Regions from separate parts of the Shewanella sp. SW1 genome, predicted to be linked through region 2. Evidence: predicted binding sites of a transcription regulator. Region 2 holds the regulator's gene; each other region holds the start of a gene.
The links. The regulator NrdR, encoded in region 2, represses ribonucleotide reductase genes. The targets are predictions, from matches to a motif close to AAACACNANATNTNGTGTTT.

Region 1 (5,283 bases), on a different contig from region 2:
TATGGCTAACGGAACAACCCCTTCGGTAGGTATTGCCTTGGGTAGTGGGGCGGCGAAAGGTTGGGCACATATAGGTGTATTGAATGGTTTAGCTGCCATGGGTATTAAGCCCGATAAAGTGGCTGGATGTTCGGTAGGGGCTTTAGTGGGGGCCGCTTACGCCCATGATCATTTACCCGAGTTAGAAAAATGGGTGCGCGGTTTTTCTAGTTGGGACGTGCTTGGCTTGATGGATATTCGATGGCGTAAGGGCGGGCTTATCGGCGGAGACAAGGTGTTCGATGTGCTGCATGCACGTATAGGAGATGTGAATATTGAGAATCTCAATCGTCCCTTTGCAGCCGTCGCGACTGACTTATACTCTGGTCAGGAAATTTGGTTTACTGAAGGGGATTTACGGCAAGCGGTACGGGCCTCTTGCTCCATGCCGGGGATTTTAGCCCCGGTCAGACAAGGAGAACGCTGGTTAGTCGATGGTGCTGTAGTGAATCCTGTTCCTGTTTCGGTCAGCCGCGCCATGGGCGTTGATGTGGTGATTGCAGTGGATTTATATGGCTATCATTCTGGGCGTATCCAAGTGTTACCCGTGAATATGACCAGCCAAAGGACTGTCCAAGCTGAAATGGATATGCCAGCGCGACAAGAAACGGGCTTTATGGATTTATTCGCCCGTGGCCGAGATTATGTCAGCAACCTAACCGATAAGTTTTCACTCGGCACTAAATCGAATCCGGGGATGATTGCTGTGATGTCGCAATCTATGGGTATTTTAGAGCAAAGACATAAGCGGGCGCGGTTGATGGGCGATCCACCAGATATTTGTATTGTGCCAGAGGTGGGAAATATCGGCACTATGGAGTTTCATCGTGCTGATGAGGCGATTGCCGCCGGCGAAGCGGCGGTGGAGAAAGTCGCCCACTTGATTGAAGCAGCGCTCTGGAAGGGCTGATGAGGCAAAATGTAGAGTCAAAAGTTTTATATAGATAGCGTTTGATTGCCAGATAAACAAAAGTCGGTATCACTTTCGCGATACCGACTATTTGCTATCTCATATTGAGATGTTTATACCGCTTTGTTGGTGACTTAGGCTAGTTTTACCAACATTTTACCGCGATTCTTACCTTCAAATAGACCGATAAAAGCATCAGGTGCTTGTTCAAGCCCTTGATAAATTGTTTGTTCTGCTTTGACTTTGCCTTCCGCTAACCATTGAGCCATTTTTGCGGTGAACTCAGGATAATGCGCCCAATGTTCGGATACGATAAAACCTTCTAACTTGAGTTTTCGCATTACAATTAGGGCTAAGTTGTCTGGGCCAGGTGTTGGAGTTGTGTTGTTATATTGCGAAATCATACCGCAAACAGCGATACGTCCATGATCTTTCATATTGCTCAGCGCTGCGGCTAAATGCTCACCACCGACGTTCTCAAAATACACGTCAATTCCTTCTGGGGCGGCTTTTGTCAACGCTTGGGTGAGATTGCCACAAGTTTTGTAATTGATGACCGCATCAACACCATAACTTTTTAATAATTCAGCTTTTTCATCTGAACCGACAGAGGCTATTACACGAGCACCAATTAGTTTACCAATTTGGCAGGCTACGCTACCTACTGCGCCAGAGGCTGCGGAAACGAACAGTGTCTCACCCGCTTTTAAATCTGTAATGCGAGTCAGTCCTGTCCAAGCTGTCATGCCTGGCATTCCGAGTACGCCGAGGAAATGTGAATTATCAAGCGTAGTTAGTGGTAAAGCTGTCAGTCCTGCGGTATCTGTGACTGCGTGTTCACGCCAACCTAGCATGCTGCTGACTTTAGTACCAACCGGGAACTCGGTGTTTTTTGACGCGATAACTTCACCAATCGCACCGCCTTCTAAGACTTGATTTAAGGCGAAGGGCGGAACATAACTCTTGCGATCAACCATGCGCCCGCGCATGTAAGGGTCAACCGACATCCATAGATTTTTAATCAGCACTTGTCCATCAGCGAGCGGTGCTAACGCTTTATTTACTAAAGTAAAGTTCTGTGCTGTAGGCATGCCTTCTGGGCGATTAGCTAGATGGATTTCACGGGTTTCAGTCATACTCTTCATAAAAACTCACCTTTTGTTTGTGCGCAAACTAATGATGTTAACTCTACGTGGCTTTAAGATCGAATGCAAATAGTTTGCGCGCAAACTAGATGAGGTGGGACAGATCGGATAAGATAGCGTTATGTTTAAATGACAGGCGCTTAAACGTGCAGAATTGCTTACCTCAACCTGAGCTAGACGCTACAAAACAGACTCATAGCCAAGCTTCTAGCGATCCACTCTGTTTATCCGATAATGTTTGTTTCGCGTTATATTCTGCGAGCAATGCATTAGTGCGTGCTTATCGGCCTCTACTCGAGGCATACGAGTTAACTTTCCCTCAATATTTAGTGATGCAAACCCTGTGGCGTCAAAACGGCTGCAGCCAAACCCAGCTATCAATGGCGACTAAACTCGATATGGGAACCCTAACGCCAATCGTCAAGCGGTTAGAGTTGAAGGGGTTGATTACGCGATTAGCCTGCGTTGAAGATGAGCGGAAAAAGCTGATCACTCTGACAAGTCAAGGAGAGGGTATCAGGCACGAAGCTCTTGCCTTGAAGCAAACCTTGCTTGATAAAGTGCAGATGGACGCTGAGGCACTCGATTTACTAAGGCGGCAATGTCTTGCCTTGATCGAAGATATACAGTCCTAGATATAAGTTGGTTTATGCATAGTGATGCTATTAACTCAGCGGTTGCACTGATTAATACTTGATTGGCTTAGTTTTTGCTTTAAAACCGTCATTGAGTCTTAGACGCCGAATTTTTGACGATGAATTCTATTTTAAATGCCTTTAATCTTAATCGCAGCAGTGCCAGTATCGCCGATGCCTATGGTGCCAATAGCCAAAAGACGAGCACGGCTAAAACCGATACTACGATAGAAACAAATAAAACGCAGACGGATGCTACCAAACCCGATAACGGTAAAACCGATGAGATAGCGCTGTCGCCAAGGGCGCAACGCGCACAGAAAATTCAATCGATGGCGAAGGATTTTTTTGCCGATGGTCAATTTGGTGTCGCCGATATTCCCGCATTGGTGTCGCGCTTACAAAAAGATGGCATTTTATCGGATGTGCAACTCGAGCGTTTATCGAAAAACGGTATTACAGTGCCGAGCACAACAACGCCGACTAAACAATCGTTGCAAGATTTTTTAGATGATGAAATCAAGTCATTAGCTAAAAAATCACCTAATAATCCTCTTATCAATACCTTAGTTGATGCTAAGAACGTCTTAACCAATATGGATGATGCTCAGTCGCCGGTGCTAGCCCAGAAGGCCACGAAAGTCCTTAGCCAATTGACGGATTATTTGAATTCTGAACCTCCGCTTACGGATGCTCAAAAGCAGCAGTGGCAGGGGCTAAAATCTATGATGCAACTTGCTTCATCTATGGGGGCACATCAATCTGCATCGGGCCAACTCAGTAGTTATCTTGCGCTTGCTAAACGTTAATTCACATCCATAGTGCGTGATAAACACAAATTGTCACGCATTCAACTAGCTGGGTTTAATCAGCAGGTCAAGGCGCAATTTTCAGATAATTGGACCTAGCTGCAGTTCTGGTTTGTTCTTTTATTTCTTCCTAAAAACTATGATCTGGATCATGGACGCTTCATCGTCGCTGTAGCCTAATACTCTACATATTGTGTTTTGTGCTTTTAAAATCACTAGATGTAGTGTTAATTTTTAGGCGAGATGGAGAGGAACTGAACAATGCCAGTCGTAATTAAGCGTGATGGTTGCCGCACACCTTTTGATGAAACAAGGATAAGGGATGCAGTGAATGCCGCTGCAAACTCAGTTGGAATAGAGGATGGCGACTATGCAGCGACAGTGGCAGCGTGTATCAGTCAGAGCGTCGCGCCATTAGCTGAAGTCGATATCCACCATCTGCAGGATGCGGTTGAGAATTTACTGATGGAAGGGCCGTACAAGTCCCTGGCGCGGGTGTATATCGAATACCGTCACGACAGAGATGTGTGCCGTGAAGCGACCAGTAAACTCAACCTCGAAATCCGTGGTTTAGTCGAGCAAAGCAATGCGGCTTTACTCAATGAAAATGCTAATAAAGATTCAAAAGTCATTCCTACTCAGCGGGATTTGCTTGCGGGCATAGTTGCTAAACATTATGCCAAGAGTCATATCTTGCCAAAGGATGTGGTCGCCGCCCATGAAGCGGGGGAGATCCACTACCACGACTTAGATTACTCGCCATTTTTCCCGATGTTTAACTGTATGCTGATTGATTTAGCTGGCATGTTGACCCACGGCTTTAAAATGGGCAATGCCGAAATTGAAACCCCTAAATCAATTTCAACGGCGACAGCAGTGACCGCACAGATCATTGCCCAAGTGGCGAGCCATATCTATGGCGGCACAACTATTAATCGTATCGATGAAGTGTTAGCGCCATTTGTCGCTAAGAGCTACGACAAGCATTACCAAATCGCCCTGAATTGGAAGATTACCGACGCTAAAGCCTTCGCCACGGCGCAAACTGAAAAAGAATGTCACGATGCATTCCAGTCTTTGGAATATGAGGTCAATACCTTACACACTGCCAATGGCCAAACACCGTTCGTGACCTTCGGGTTTGGGTTGGGTACTTCGTGGGAATCGCGCTTAATTCAGCAATCTATGCTCAAAGTGCGGATGGCGGGATTGGGTAAAAATCGCAAGACGGCAGTATTCCCTAAGCTAGTGTTTGCGATTCGTGATGGTATTAATCATAAAGCGGGCGATTGCAATTACGATGTAAAACAGATGGCGCTCAAATGCGCGACAATGCGCATGTATCCCGACATTCTCAACTACGAGCAAGTCGAGAAAGTCACCGGTTCATTTAAAACCCCAATGGGTTGCCGTAGCTTTTTAGGCACCTATGAAGAAAATGGCGAGCTTGTGCATGAAGGGCGCAATAATTTGGGAGTTGTCAGTTTAAACCTGCCGCGGATTGCCTTAGAAGCCAATGGCGATGAAGCTGAATTTTATCGCATTTTAGATGACAGACTAGTATTAGCCCGTAAAGCACTGGATACCCGTATTGAGCGACTGAACGGTGTTAAAGCCCGCGTTGCACCTATCCTCTATATGGAAGGCGCCTGTGGTGTACGTTTACGGGCTGATGATGATGTGGCGCAAATCTTTAAAAATGGCCGTGCGTCGATTTCACTCGGTTACATTGGACTGCATGAAAC
Region 2 (5,283 bases):
CTTCGTTAACCGTCAGACTCACGCCATCAATGGTGATGGAACCTTTATGGGCAATATAACGCCCAAGCTCTGCGGGTGCGGCTAACCAAAACTCGATGGCTTGACCACGCACTAAGCGTTGCTCAACCATAGCAATACCGTCTACATGGCCACTGACCATGTGGCCGCCTAAGCGTGTGGTTGGGGTGACGGCCTTTTCAAGATTCACCTTAGTGCCCACTTTGTAATTAGCAAAGCCGGTTAGACTCACGGTTTCGGCAGAGACATCAGCCACATAACCGTCGGCTAATTGCTGCACAACCGTTAAGCACACACCGTTAGTGGCAATGCTGTCGCCTAAACGCACATCGTTTAAATCCAGTTTGCCGCTCGCCACGGTAAGACGAATATCATCGCCTTTACGCTCCAGTTTGCGCAGGGTGCCAACGGCTTCAATAATCCCAGTAAACATGGTTAACTCACTTAATTAAATAAAGAAGTAATAAGGCATAAGACTCAAGGTTAAACGGTTATCTTGCTCCAATTCGATTTAAATAAAGAGGTATCAAGCTTAACGCTCAAGGTTAAACGGGTATCTGGCCCTAATTTGCGCTCATCGACCAAAGTGAGTGCAGGAATGTGTGCCATGGTTTGATAATCGGGCAATTGCAGCAAATTACGCCCATGCCCACCGAGGATTTTCATCGCTTGGTATAGCACTAACTCATCGGCCAGCCCCTGCGCTAAAAATGCGCCCGCTAAGGTTGCACCCGCTTCCACCAGCACGTGATTACAGCTTTGGCCTAAATAGCTTAATAGTTCAGGCAATGAGACGCGACCTGCAATTGCAGGTAACACGAGGCAACTCACATGGGAGGGCAATTGTGCTTGAAACTCTGTGGGATAAGCCACGGTCGAGACCAAGAGTATGGGCGATACGATAGCCAAGCAGGCGGCCGATAACGGCAAACGGGCACGGCTGTCGAGTATCACTCTTAATGGCTGCAGTAATTGCGCCTCGGTTACACTGTCTTTTAAGCTGCCAAGTTCCTGATAACGCACATTAAGTAAAGGAGCGTCTGCCAGTATGGTTTCGATCCCCGTGACCAGTGCACAAGAACGTAAACGTAATCGCTGCACGTCGCGACGAGATTCTGGACCAGTTATCCATTTAGACACACCGTTAGACAGCGCGGTTTTACCATCGAGACTCGCAGCCAATTTTACTGTAACTCTGGGTAAACCCGATTCCATCCGCTTCATAAAGCCTACATTCAAGGCATAGGCTTCATCGCGATGTAATCCCACATCCACTTCAATACCGGCGTCACGCAGCATTTGAATGCCACGACCACCGACTTGCGGATTAGGATCTTCCACCGCTACCACAACACGTTTAACGCCAATATTGATCAGCGCCAAGGCGCAGGGCGGCGTGCGGCCATAATGGCTGCAGGGCTCTAAAGTGACATAGGCTGTTGCGCCGCGGGCGCGTTCGCCAGCCATACGTAGCGCATGCACTTCGGCGTGGGGCTCACCCGCTTTTTGATGATAACCTTCACCAATGATTTGGTTATCTTTAACGATAACGCAGCCCACACTGGGATTGGGTCTAGTGGTGTAAAAGCCTTTGCGCGCCAATTGAATCGCGCGGCTCATCATTTGGGTATCGAGTACGGACCAACTTATGTTCAAGCTCATGTTCAACCCTGTTGTTAAAGGTTTCGGCTTTCACCAGTCTTGCAAATCTGTTTTTAAAACCTGTCTTGCAGAAGCTATTAATCAAAAGCCTCTTTTAAGGCTAGCGCAACCAAACACCGATAGACTAGCCACAAAAATCGAATAACTACTTTTGCAGTTTGGCGATGGCTTCGCCAAATTCAGACACGTCTTCAAAGGCGCGGTACACGGAAGCGAAACGAATGTAGGCGACTTTATCTAGGCTCATCAATTGCTCCATCATTAAGTTACCCACCATTTCTGACGGCACTTCCCGCTCGCCAGTGGCGCGCAGGGTAGACTTGATTTTGCTGAGTGCTTGCTCGATTTCATCCATAGACACGGGGCGTTTTTCAACGGCGCGTAACATGCCACCTTGGAGTTTTTCTTCATCGAAGGGTTGGCGTGAACCATCGCGCTTAATCACCCTAGGCATGACTAACTCAGCGCCTTCGAAGGTGGTAAATCGTTCATGGCATTCGGTGCATTCTCGGCGACGGCGCACTTGGTGGCCTTCCGCCACTAATCGAGAATCGATGACTTTAGTATCTGTCGCGCTGCAAAATGGACAATGCATTGAGCCTCCTGCCAGTGAATGATCGTAAAGCGTTAATGGGTTTACCTGTTAAATATCAGTCAAAAGCCATGGATTTAAACTTAAGATTTTACCAATAAAAATGGCCGCGAGATGCGGCCATGGGATTTTATCCTATTTATGGGCTGAGGTTAACTACCTGAGCTTAACAACTTAATGTTAAGTGCCTGATGCTAAGTACCTGATGTGACAAGTATCAAGTCAGTCGGCGATCAATCTCGGCCCTTCATCTACTAAACGTAGATGCATAGGCAAATTAGCCGTAAACAGGGAAACGTGCACACAGTGCCAATACTTGGCCCTTAACACGCTCAATCACAGCAGGATTGTTCGCATCATCAAGGATGTCACAAATCCAGCCAGTCAGCTCTTTCGATTCCGCTTCTTTAAAGCCGCGGCGCGTAATGGCTGGCGTACCGATACGCACACCTGAGGTCACAAAAGGTGAACGTGGATCGTTTGGTACTGAGTTTTTGTTCACGGTAATGTTAGCGCTACCTAAGGCGGCATCGGCTTCTTTACCGGTTAAGTCACGACCAATCAGGTCAACTAGCATTAAGTGGTTGCTGGTTCCGCCAGAGACGATTTTGTAACCGCGCTCAAGGAACACTTCAACCATAGCTTTAGCGTTATTAACCACTTGCTGTTGGTAAACTTTAAATTCTGGCTCTAGGGCTTCTTTGAACGCCACCGCTTTACCGGCGATAACGTGCATCAATGGGCCACCTTGACCGCCAGGGAATACCGCAGAGTTCAACTTCTTATACAAGTCTTCATCGTCAGCAGCAGACAGGATCACACCACCACGGGGACCCGCTAAGGTTTTGTGAGTCGTTGAAGTCACAACGTGTGCGTGTGGTACTGGGTTTGGATAAACGCCCGCAGCGATAAGACCGGCAACGTGCGCCATGTCGACAAATAGGTAAGCACCGATTTTGTCTGCGATTTCACGCATTTTTGCCCAATCAACGATACCTGAATAGGCAGAGAAACCGCCGATCATCATCTTAGGCTTGTGTTCTATGGCAATACGCTCCATCTCGTCATAGTCAATTTTGCCAGACTCGTCGATACCGTAAGGAATGATGTTGTACAGTTTGCCAGAGAAGTTAACGGGTGAACCGTGGGTCAAGTGACCACCATGAGCTAAGTTCATGCCCAGTACGGTATCGCCAGGTTTTAACAATGCCATGTAAACCGCGCTGTTTGCCTGTGAACCTGAATGAGGTTGTACGTTAGCGTAAGTTGCGCCAAACAGTTGTTTAGCACGTTCAATCGCTAAGGTTTCAACTACGTCCACATACTCACAACCACCATAGTAACGCTTGCCTGGATAGCCTTCAGCGTACTTATTGGTTAACTGTGAACCTTGCGCTTCCATCACGCGTGGACTGGTGTAGTTTTCAGAAGCAATCAGCTCAATATGCTCTTCTTGACGCAGAGTTTCATTCTGAATTGCGTTAAACAGTTCCGGATCATAATCTGCGATATTCATATCTTTTTTCAGCATTGCTTACTCCAGCTGCCAATTCTTATAGGTAGGGTTGCGCGGTATTCTACTCGGAACGCGGTCACAATCCCAGTATTTGAAACATGAAATTCCTGCAGATAGTGCTTGAACTTGGCTCATTGTCGAGTTGAGTTCGGCGCGCAATCGAGTAGAATTAGCCGCATCATTAGTCACTTAAGATAGAGAAAAATGGCTCAGTTTGTTTACAGCATGCTGCGGGTGGGAAAAATTGTTCCGCCTAAGAAGCAGATCCTTAAAGATATTTCTTTAAGCTTTTTCCCCGGCGCCAAAATTGGTGTACTCGGCCTTAACGGTTCAGGTAAGTCGACACTACTGCGTATTATGGCGGGTATCGACACCGAAATTGAAGGTGAAGCGCGCCCAATGCCGGGATTGAAAATCGGTTACCTGCCGCAGGAACCTAAACTCGATCCGAATCAAACCGTGCGTGAAGCGATTGAAGAAGCGGTAGCAGAGGCAAAAAATGCCCTGACTCGCCTCGATGCCGTTTACGCAGCCTACGCCGAGCCGGACGCCGATTTCGACGCCCTTGCAAAAGAGCAAGGCGAACTCGAAGCCATTATTCAAGCCCAAGATGCCCATAACTTAGAGTACGTCCTTGAGCGCGCCGCCAACGCCCTGCGTCTGCCAGATTGGGATGAGAAAATCGAAGTATTATCCGGTGGTGAACGTCGCCGCGTGGCGATATGTCGTTTGCTGCTTGAAAAGCCAGAAATGCTGTTACTGGACGAACCCACCAACCACTTGGATGCTGAATCTGTGGCTTGGCTTGAGCACTTCTTGCAGGAATATGCCGGTACTGTGGTCGCGATTACCCATGACAGGTACTTCCTCGACAATGCCGCTGGCTGGATTTTAGAACTCGACCGCGGTGAAGGTATTCCGTGGGAAGGTAACTATTCTTCATGGCTTGAGCAGAAAGATGCCCGTCTGAAGCAAGAATCAGCCACCGAAAGCGCTCGTCAAAAAACCATTGCCAAAGAATTGGAATGGGTACGTCAAGGCGCCAAAGGCCGTCAGTCTAAAGGCAAGGCCCGTATGGCGCGCTTTGAAGAACTGAACACTAACGATTACCAAAAACGTAACGAAACCAACGAGCTGTTTATTCCGCCCGGACCACGTTTAGGCGACAAGGTTATTGAAGTGAATAACCTGACCAAGTCTTACGGTGACCGCGTTTTGATCGACAACTTGTCGTTCTCAGTACCTAAGGGCGCTATCGTCGGCATTATCGGTGCCAACGGCGCGGGTAAATCGACCCTGTTCCGCATGTTATCCGGCGCAGAAAAACCAGACAGCGGCAGTATTGAGCTAGGTGAAACTGTGCAACTGGCCTCGGTTGAGCAGTTCCGCGATTCGATGAATGATAAGAACACCATTTGGGAAGAAATCTCCGGTGGTCAAGACATCATGCGTATCAACAACATGGAAATCCCGAGCCGCGCCTATGTGGGCCGCT
Region 3 (5,283 bases), on a different contig from region 2:
CTGTACCGATGCATTAGGGGTAAGCTACAACCCATTGACGGGCATTTTTAAGTACACGCCTAAGGTTGATGTGAATTACATGATAGCGACGCGTAAGGTTGATTAATATGAGTCTGGCACAGATCAAAGGCGTACTGTTCGATCTCGACGGCACCTTAGCCGATACCGCGCCGGATCTGGTGCAAGCCCTCAATTTAAGTCTTCAAGACGTCGGCATCGCCGCGCAGCCGTTAGCGACCATGCGCTACGCCGCATCCCACGGCAGTTTTGCCTTAGTCGATGCCGCGATCCCTGATGCGGCAGAAGATCTTCGATCTCAAGTTCAGCAAGGGCTACTCGCCCACTATCAGCGCATTAATGGCGATCACTGTGCGCTATTTACAGGCATAACAGCATTACTCGACTGGCTCGAGTTAACTCAGCTGCCGTTTGGGGTGATCACCAACAAGCCTGCGCGCTTTACCCGTCCCTTATTGCGAAAACTGAATTTACACTTGCGTATGCCCGTTATCATCAGTGGCGATTCGACCAAACACGCTAAACCCCACACAGCACCTATGCTGTTAGGCGCACAACAGCTGAACTGTGCTCCAGAGCACATTTTGTATCTTGGGGATGCCGAGCGAGATTTGCTCGCGGCCAAGGCTGCTGGCATGTTAGGCGGCGTGGCCCTATGGGGTTATCTGGGCGTGAACGACAAGCCGTTGCAATGGCCTGCGCACGCGCATTTTGCGAGCCCAACTGAGCTACATCAAGCACTAATCGAAGCATTGGCTTAACAACATCAACCAAAAACAGCGCCTACAATGCTCACGAATAAGGCATCCAATACGTAACTTCACTGACGAACATCAGTGTGTCAGCATACTATTTATGACCCACGGAAAAAGTCAGGCGGATAAAAGATCGGCACTCGTGAGCGATCGCGATCTAAAGAAAAGATCGCCTAAAAATCCCCCATGAGTGTGACACGCTAACCTGAAATTGAGCTTCAAGGTTAGTCGTTACTAACGGAAAAGTTTATCCTCACGTTATCCACAAGATGTCCCCTGAATTCAGACTTGCAAATAGGGGCAAACCTCACTATCTTGTATCCCATATAATTTAAAACACCATATCTTGTGTATAGGTAACAATCAGACACACTAGAAGCTCGCCGCTTAATTGACTCGTTTGTAACCAGTCAGCTGTATTTAAGGGACGATTGTTGATTGTTTTACAAGGATACGTACGGTGATTTTGCTCACCTAAATACATATAAGAACCAAGGCCTATCTCCAAATGAATAGCACTATGACAGTCACAAAACGCTGTGGCGATCGTGAGAATATCGATCTCGAAAAAATACACCGCGTAATTACTTGGGCAGCCAAGGGATTAAAAAACGTTTCTGTTTCGGAAGTTGAACTTCGCTCACACCTACAGTTTTTCGATGGCATCCCAACCGAAGCTATCCATGAAACCATTATCAAGGCTGCGGCGGATTTAATTTCTCCAGAATCACCGGACTATCAGTTTCTTGCTGCCCGTTTAGCGGTGTTTCATTTGCGTAAGAAGGCCTTCGGTCAGTTCGAGCCGCCCGCATTGTATGCTCACGTGACTAAATTGGTTGAGCTGGGTAAATACGATCAACACATTTTAAGAGATTACACCCGCGAAGAGCTGGATGTGATGGATACCTATATCGACCATTGGCGCGATATGGATTTTTCCTACGCTGCGGTAAAACAGCTTGAAGGCAAATATTTAGTTCAAAACCGTGTGACCCACGAAATCTATGAGAGTGCGCAGTTCCTTTACATTTTGGTTGCGGCTTGCTTGTTTGCCCGTTATCCAAAAGAGACGCGCCTGAAATACGTTAAAGATTTCTATGACGCGGTATCAACTTTTAAACTGTCGCTGCCAACGCCAATTATGGCCGGTGTGCGCACCCCAACGCGTCAGTTCAGCTCTTGCGTACTGATCGAATGTGGTGACAGCTTAGATTCCATCAACGCGACCGCTTCGTCTATCGTGAAATATGTCAGCCAACGTGCGGGTATCGGTATTAACGCCGGTCGTATTCGTGCCTTAGGTAGCCCAATCCGTGGTGGTGAAGCCTTCCACACAGGTTGTTTACCTTTCTATAAGTATTTCCAAACCGCAGTGAAGTCGTGCTCTCAAGGCGGCGTGCGTGGCGGTGCTGCGACCCTGTTCTACCCTATTTGGCACTTAGAAGTCGAATCTCTGCTGGTATTGAAAAATAACCGCGGCGTCGAAGACAACCGTATCCGTCATTTAGACTACGGTGTGCAGTTGAACAAAGTCATGTATCAACGTCTGATCAAAGGCGAGAACATCAGTTTATTTAGCCCATCTGACGTACCTGGCTTGTACGATGCTTTCTTTGAAGATCAAAACGAATTCGAACGTTTATATGTGCAATATGAGCAAGACAGCAACATTCGTAAGAAAACGATAAAAGCCGTTGAACTGTTTTCACTGATGATGCAAGAGCGTGCCTCAACGGGCCGTATCTACATTCAGAACGTGGATCACTGCAACACTCACAGCCCGTTTGATTCAAAAGTCGCGCCGATCAGACAGTCTAACCTGTGTCTTGAAATCGCCCTGCCGACTAAACCATTAAACAACATCGATGATCCAGAAGGTGAAATCGCGCTTTGTACGCTGTCAGCACTTAACTTAGGTTCTATCAAAGAGTTATCTGATATTGAGCCATTAGCCGACCTCGCCGTACGCGCACTGGATAATTTATTGGATTATCAAGATTATCCTATCAAGGCCGCGCAAATCGCCTCGATGAATCGCCGTACTTTAGGCATAGGTGTGATCAACTTCGCTAACTATTTAGCGAAAAATGGCATGAAGTATTCTGATGGTAGCGCGAACGCTTTAACCCACAGAACCTTCGAAGCGATTCAGTACTATTTACTGAAAGCCTCAATGAACTTAGCCAAAGAGCAAGGGGCATGTCCGTTATTCCACGAGACCACTTACTCTCAAGGTATTTTGCCAATCGATACCTACAAACGTGACCTAGATAAAATTTGTGCTGAACCATTGCACTTAGACTGGGAATCACTGCGTAGCGATATCAAGCAATATGGCCTGCGTAACTCGACGCTGTCGGCATTAATGCCATCAGAAACCTCGTCGCAAATCTCCAATGCGACCAATGGTATTGAGCCACCACGTGGTCTTATCAGCGTGAAATCGAGCAAAGACGGTCAGCTAAAACAAGTGGTACCCGATTTCGATACACTGAAAGATAGCTATGAATTGCTGTGGAAAATGCCAAGCAACGACGGTTACTTACAGCTAGTGGGTATTATGCAGAAATTCGTTGACCAAGCGATTTCGGCTAACACTAACTACGATCCTTCACGTTTTGAAGGCCGTAAAGTGCCAATGCAAACCCTACTGAAAGATTTGCTCAATGCTTACAAGTTAGGTGTTAAAACGCTTTACTACCATAACACTCGCGATGGTGCGTCGGATTCACACGATGACATCACCAATTTAGAGAAAGAAGATGACGGTTGCGCCGGCGGCGCATGTAAAATCTAGTCTTTAACTTTAACGTTAACGGTTTTATAGGGATCCCTATTTAGTGGATCCCTATCCATTGGAAAAATAGCACCATGGCCTACTCTACCTTCTGTCAAACACCCAACGATGCCACCCGTGAACCTATGTTTTTAGGTCAATCGGTCAACGTGGCTCGTTACGATCAACAAAAATATGAAGTGTTCGAAAAACTGATAGAAAAGCAGTTATCTTTCTTTTGGCGCCCGGAAGAAGTAGACGTCAGTCGCGATAAGATTGACTACGGTGCATTGCCTGATCATGAAAAACACATCTTTATTTCGAATCTGAAATACCAAACCCTACTCGACTCGATTCAAGGCCGCTCGCCCAATGTGGCCTTTTTGCCGCTGGTGTCACTGCCTGAATTAGAAACCTGGATTGAGACTTGGTCTTTCTCTGAGACGATTCACTCGCGCTCATACACCCACATCATTCGTAATATCGTTAACGATCCTTCAGTGATCTTCGACGATATCGTTGTGAACAAAGAAATCTTAAGCCGTGCGACCGATATCGCCGCTTATTACGATCACTTGATCCAACTGACTCAGATATTCCATTTACTCGGTGCAGGAACCCATGTTATCGATGGCAAAGAAGTCATAGTCAACACCCGCACCCTGAAAAAAGCCTTGTACCTGTGCATGATGTCAGTCAACGCCCTAGAAGCTATTCGTTTCTATGTTAGCTTTGCCTGCTCATTTGCCTTTGCTGAACGTAAGCTCATGGAAGGTAACGCGAAAATCATTCGCTTAATCGCCCGTGATGAAGCCTTACACTTAAACAGCACTCAGCATATTTTAAGCATCATGCAAGGCGGTAAAGACGATCCAGAAATGGGTGAGATTGCTGCAGAATGCCAACAGGAAGCTTTCGATTTATTCTTCAAAGCCGCAGAGCAAGAAAAAGAATGGGCAAAATACCTGTTCAAAGACGGCTCTATGATAGGTTTGAATGAACAGATCCTTTGCCAATACGTTGAGTTTATTACTAATCAACGCATGAAGTCGGTGAATCTACCGCAACCATACCCAGAAATAACCAATCCATTACCTTGGATGAAAAACTGGTTAGAAAGCGATGCAGTGCAAGTTGCACCACAGGAAGTTGAAGTCTCTTCATACCTTGTCGGCCAAATCGACTCCGCGGTTGATGGTGATGAGTTCCTCGACTTCGATCTATAAAACACTTAAAAGTGACGTTACAAAATGGCATTAAAACAGTGACATCAAAAAAACGGCCACAAAATCTGTTTGCGAAGGCGCCAATCGTGCGCCTTCAAGGTCAACCTGTGTTGCTCTTTACCGAGCAACAAGGCACTTTGCTGCAAGCGCTCGAAGCCAAAAAAGTCAAAATCTTCTCAGAATGTCGCAACGGTTTCTGCGGTGCCTGCAAAACACGCGTCATCAGCGGAAAAGTCAGCTACTTAAACGAACCCTTAGCCGAACTCAAACATGATGAATGTTTGCCCTGCTGCTGTGTACCAACCGAAGATTTAGAGCTGGATCTATCACCTGAAGGTGCAGCTGTGGTCACCTATTCGTGTCAATCGAATCAGAATAAAGCCAGTTTGGCAAAGTCAAAGCAAACACAAAATGTAGCAAGTGACACACGCACGCAGAAACAGGCAGTGTTTGAAGACTCATAACGGCAAGACTCGATTGTTCAATAAGCTGCTTTAAACAAGATGTG

Region 1: a site for NrdR is predicted at 3,749-3,768, ahead of nrdD (anaerobic ribonucleoside-triphosphate reductase). Genes of this name have one in related genera too.
Region 3: a site for NrdR is predicted at 1,108-1,127, ahead of nrdA (class 1a ribonucleoside-diphosphate reductase subunit alpha). Genes of this name have one in related genera too.

Annotation. Positions count from the first base shown of each region.
Region 1 covers NZ_JAKKSG010000009.1:82,888-88,170, reverse strand. The annotation lists gene rssA (patatin-like phospholipase RssA) at 2-949, shown strand; gene L5M71_RS09930 (NADP-dependent oxidoreductase) at 1,084-2,094, opposite strand; gene L5M71_RS09925 (MarR family winged helix-turn-helix transcriptional regulator) at 2,241-2,729, shown strand; gene L5M71_RS09920 (hypothetical protein) at 2,849-3,538, shown strand; gene nrdD (anaerobic ribonucleoside-triphosphate reductase) at 3,800-5,283, shown strand, end outside.
Region 2 covers NZ_JAKKSG010000022.1:43,347-48,629, reverse strand. The annotation lists gene L5M71_RS18200 (riboflavin synthase) at 1-451, opposite strand, end outside; gene ribD (bifunctional diaminohydroxyphosphoribosylaminopyrimidine deaminase/5-amino-6-(5-phosphoribosylamino)uracil reductase RibD) at 502-1,680, opposite strand; gene nrdR (transcriptional regulator NrdR) at 1,826-2,275, opposite strand; gene glyA (serine hydroxymethyltransferase) at 2,550-3,803, opposite strand; gene ettA (energy-dependent translational throttle protein EttA) at 3,993-5,283, shown strand, end outside.
Region 3 covers NZ_JAKKSG010000010.1:89,276-94,558, forward strand. The annotation lists gene ubiG (bifunctional 2-polyprenyl-6-hydroxyphenol methylase/3-demethylubiquinol 3-O-methyltransferase UbiG) at 1-106, shown strand, start outside; gene L5M71_RS10730 (HAD family hydrolase) at 108-779, shown strand; gene nrdA (class 1a ribonucleoside-diphosphate reductase subunit alpha) at 1,282-3,570, shown strand; gene nrdB (class Ia ribonucleoside-diphosphate reductase subunit beta) at 3,645-4,775, shown strand; gene yfaE (class I ribonucleotide reductase maintenance protein YfaE) at 4,814-5,239, shown strand.